DNA from 2 places in the Fulvivirga ulvae genome. Region 1 is predicted to be linked to the other one. Evidence: riboswitches for the same ligand, from Rfam matches in the RefSeq annotation. Region 1 holds a riboswitch; the other holds the start of a gene.

What was found. Region 1 has a riboswitch for S-adenosylmethionine ahead of LVD17_RS03560 (4Fe-4S binding protein). Riboswitches for the same ligand answer to the same signal wherever they lie in the genome.
Region 2: it holds a riboswitch for S-adenosylmethionine, as region 1 does, so the genes downstream of both, LVD17_RS06530 (O-acetylhomoserine aminocarboxypropyltransferase/cysteine synthase family protein) here and LVD17_RS03560 (4Fe-4S binding protein) in region 1, are expected to answer to the same signal.

What each region holds. Positions count from the first base shown of each region.
Region 1 covers NZ_CP089981.1:834,945-837,151, forward strand. The annotation lists gene LVD17_RS03555 (M42 family metallopeptidase) at 1-443, opposite strand, end outside; SAM riboswitch class I at 711-836, shown strand; gene LVD17_RS03560 (4Fe-4S binding protein) at 1,110-1,457, shown strand; gene LVD17_RS03565 (trans-sulfuration enzyme family protein) at 1,479-2,207, shown strand, end outside.
Region 2 covers NZ_CP089981.1:1,540,714-1,542,920, forward strand. The annotation lists gene LVD17_RS06525 (helix-turn-helix transcriptional regulator) at 1-348, shown strand, start outside; SAM riboswitch class I at 449-572, shown strand; gene LVD17_RS06530 (O-acetylhomoserine aminocarboxypropyltransferase/cysteine synthase family protein) at 888-2,207, shown strand, end outside; gene LVD17_RS06535 (homoserine O-acetyltransferase family protein) at 2,182-2,207, shown strand, end outside.

The DNA.
Region 1 (2,207 bases):
ACTTTCTCCACTTCACTTTTCGACATACCAAGATCGATATAGAAATCCTGTATCTTAGGCATTTTTGTTTTTTCCTCAGCGCTCATCACATGTACAGGTTTGGTGCCCATCACACCCATAACATCACTTTTGCCATGAATAATTACCCGCTGAGCAGTCAGTGTTTTTGGATCGAACCCGCCCAGTGTGGTAAAACGAACAAACCCCTGATCATCTATATGAGTAACTATAAATCCTATTTCATCCATATGCGCTGCAACCATTGCTCTTTTTTCGCTGGATGCTCCCTTCTTAAAAGCAATTACATTGCCCATATTATCCACTTCAACAGCATCCACCAATGGTTCTATCTCTTCCAACACCAGATTCCTAATTCTACTTTCATACCCGGGTACACCGGGTGCTTCACATATCTTTTTTAGCAGTTTAACATCTATTCCCATAGCTACTTTAATTAGTTTAGTCAGTTCTTAACTTTAAAATTCGGCTTATCCAATATTACCTAAAAAGGAAGAAATCCCTTTATAATATGTGGAATAATTCTGTTATTTTTTAATACCCTTTCATGAAAATAGTGTGCTAATGCATTGATTTTAAATGTTGGCCAGCCGACATTTCTTCTTAAATGAAAATAAACTTTCAAAAAAGTTTGCAGTTGTAACTTTTACAATTTTATATTTGTAGCATCAATTACCTACTCTGTAGTAGTTGATTTATAAAGAATGAGGTGAGAGACAGGCTCTAAGACCCTCTGGCAACCATCAATCAAAAGTGATATAGGTGCCAAATCCTGATCCCGAATGTTCGTCAGGTGGCGAAATGGGAGAATATAAATTAACTGAAAAATGAATAAGTTAACATCATCTTACTTAGAATCACAGAAACGCCGGCAGGGTCAGGTATCTCCTATGATTATTTCACAATTCAGCAACATGAGTATTTGTTGTTGCTGTTGTTGTTGTACCTGCTAGGCTAAGGTCAATCATACCTTTGGCCCTAGAGCAACAGGTGCGTTAATACCCTTCAAGCGCACGGGAAATACATATGTCATTTTCCCAAATCCAAGTCAAATTTTTAACATCTAAAATACCTAAAACCTAACACTAGCAATGGCACTACTAATAACAGAAGAATGCATTAACTGCGGGGCCTGCGAGCCAGAATGCCCCAATACCGCTATCTACGAAGGTGGCGAAGAGTGGTCATGGAGTGAGGGTACGGATCTCTCTGAGGTGGAGCTTGAGGATGGCTCAGTTACACCGGGAGACGAACAGCAAACCCCCATTTCAGACAGCTTTTTCTATATCGTTTCAGGTAAATGTACAGAATGCGTAGGCTTCCATGAAGAGCCGCAATGTGCTGCCGTTTGTCCGGTAGACTGCTGTGTACCTGACCCCGATTATGAAGAAACAGAGGAGGAGTTATCAGAAAAACAACAGTGGCTACATGCCTCATAAAATAAACAGAGAAGATTGAATATGCCGGAATACAAACATTTTGAAACCAAAGCCATACGTAACCAGAGCGAGCGCTCCGGGTTTAGGGAGCACTCAGTGCCTCTTTACATTACCTCAAGTTTTACTTTTGAAGATGCCGAACAGGCACGTGCGTTATTTGCAGATGAGGTAGATGGTAATATTTATACCCGATTTTCAAACCCTAACAACACCGAGTTTATCGACAAACTTTGTGCTATGGAGGGTACGGAAGACGGGATAGCTACTGCCTCCGGAATGGCGGCTATGTTTTCCAGCATGGCAGCTCTTCTAAAAAATGGCGATCATATATTGGCTTCAAGATCTGTTTTTGGCTCTACTCATCAGCTATTCACTCAGGTGTTTCCAAAATGGGGCATCGAGCATTCATATGCAGATATCAATAATCAGGACGATTGGGAAAAGAAGATCAAACCCAACACTAAAATGATCTTTGTGGAGACTCCTTCAAACCCTGCACTGGATATCATCGATCTGGAGTGGCTGGGGCAATTGGCTAAGAGGCACAATCTAATTTTAAATGTTGATAATTGCTTCGCAACACCGTATTTACAGCAACCAGCCAAATATGGAGCGCACCTGGTAACACACTCTGCCACTAAATTTATTGACGGGCAAGGCAGAACTATTGCCGGAGCTATATTGGGCACAAAAGAATTGATCAATGAAATCAGGTTTTTCACCCGGCATACCGGCCCTTCATTATCACCT
Region 2 (2,207 bases), 710 kb from region 1:
CTTCGTGTGCTAGATGAGCATTACGACCCGGGCAAGCATCAATCTTACCAGGAATACCTCAAAACATTTATGCGAGGAACGGATCTGCGGGAATCAAGGATAATTGTATCCAAAAGAGTCTCCCGCCACCTTGGAGAACAGAAGTACTATTTCGGACTTGCAGAAGAAAAAGAAGTAAACGATGGTGTTGAGCTTAAATTCATGACATCAAGCTTCAGAGGCTTGTCCCGATGGTTGTTGATGTTTGGTTCTGAAGTATCTATCATTAGCCCTGACACCTTAAAAGAGGATGTTCAAAAGCTGGCCAAAGAAACTTTTGAGCACCATTATGGAAGTAAAATTGCCTGAAACTAACCTGTTTAGATAAAAATTTCGGAAAATGATTTGGAAACGTTGCAAACGCTCACTACGTTTGTAAGATCAATTCGATACTCTCTCTTGAGAAATCGATTTATAAAGAAGCGTGGAGAGACAGGCTCTGAGAAACGCTAGCAACCTGGTAACCAAACCAAGGTGCTACATCCTGATCCCAGGAATGTCCGTCAGGTGGCGGATTCGGGAGAATATAAATTGATGAAAAATGAAAAGATCAATCCAACATCAAACAGGTCTTCTAGCGGTTTTTCAACGATCAATCAAATCGCTGACCAATTACATTATTTCCTTATTTAGCAGCGACATGTGCTGTTGCTGCTGTTGTTGTTAGTAGGCTTGCCGCCTTTCACAAAACAACAACACCTGCCCTGAGATAAACCGGGATAGGGAATCTTATATATCATTGATTCATTATATCCGGCACTGGTCTGATTTTGGCAAAAGGAACCAATCCTCTCAGCGCAGCTCCCCTAAATTTTCTCAAGATCTATAACATTGAAAACAATATAATTATGTCTAAGTCATTAAAATTTGAAACTCTACAGCTACATGCCGGATACGAAGATGTTGAGGCGTCTACACGCTCACGGGCTGTACCTTTATATCAAACTACCTCTTACACTTTTAAAAACTCCGAACATGGTGCTAACCTGTTTGCATTAAAAGAGTTTGGAAATATATATACCCGTATCATGAACCCTACTACGGATGTATTTGAGAAGCGTATTGCTGCACTTGAAGGTGGAGTTGCCGCTCTGGCAGTTGGTTCTGGGCAGGCTGCACAATTTATAGCATTAAATAATATACTTACGGTTGGTGACAATTTTGTTTCATCACCATACCTGTATGGAGGGTCCTACAACCAGTTCAAGGTGGCCTTTAAGCGAATCGGTATAGAGGCCCGTTTTGCTGAAAGTGATCAGGTGGAGCATCTTGAAAAATTGATTGATGATAAAACCAAAGCAATCTACCTGGAAACTATTGGTAATCCGGGCTTTAACATCCCTGACTTCGATGCCATTGCGACACTTGCAAAAAAATATGATATTCCTTTAATCGTTGATAACACCTTTGGCGCGGCAGGTTATTTGTTCCGACCTGTAGAGCATGGCGCCGCCATTGTAACCGCATCTGCCACTAAATGGATCGGTGGACATGGTACCTCTATCGGGGGTGTAATTATTGATAGCGGAAATTATAATTGGGGCAATGGTAAGTTCCCTCAGTTTACAGAACCCTCTGAAGGATACCATGGACTCAATTTCTGGGAGACTTTCGGTTTCAATAATCCATTGGGATTGCCAAATATTGCCTTTGCCATCAGAGCCCGGGTAGAAGGCCTGCGTGATTTTGGCCCGGCGTTAAGTCCATTTAACTCCTTCTTGCTCTTACAAGGCCTTGAAACCTTATCTCTTAGGGTGCAACGAACCGCTGACAATGCCCTTGAGCTTGCACAATGGTTGGAGAATCATCCGCAGGTCGAGTCTGTAAATTATCCTGGCTTACAAAGTAGCAGCTATCATTCCTTAGCAAAAAAATATCTGAATAATGGTTTTGGCGGAGTGCTCACCTTTGTGATTAAAGGAGGTAAAGAAGAGGCAACCGCCTTTGTCGATAACTTAAAACTGGTAAGCCATTTGGCTAATGTTGGTGACGCCAAAACGCTGATTATACAACCATCAGCTACTACTCACCAACAACTTAGTGATGAGGAACAACGTGCCTCGGGTGTATTGCCTAATCTCCTTAGAATATCACTGGGAATAGAACATATAGATGACATAAAAGAAGACTTAAAAAATGCCTTTGACAAAATTAACACCGCAGTATCA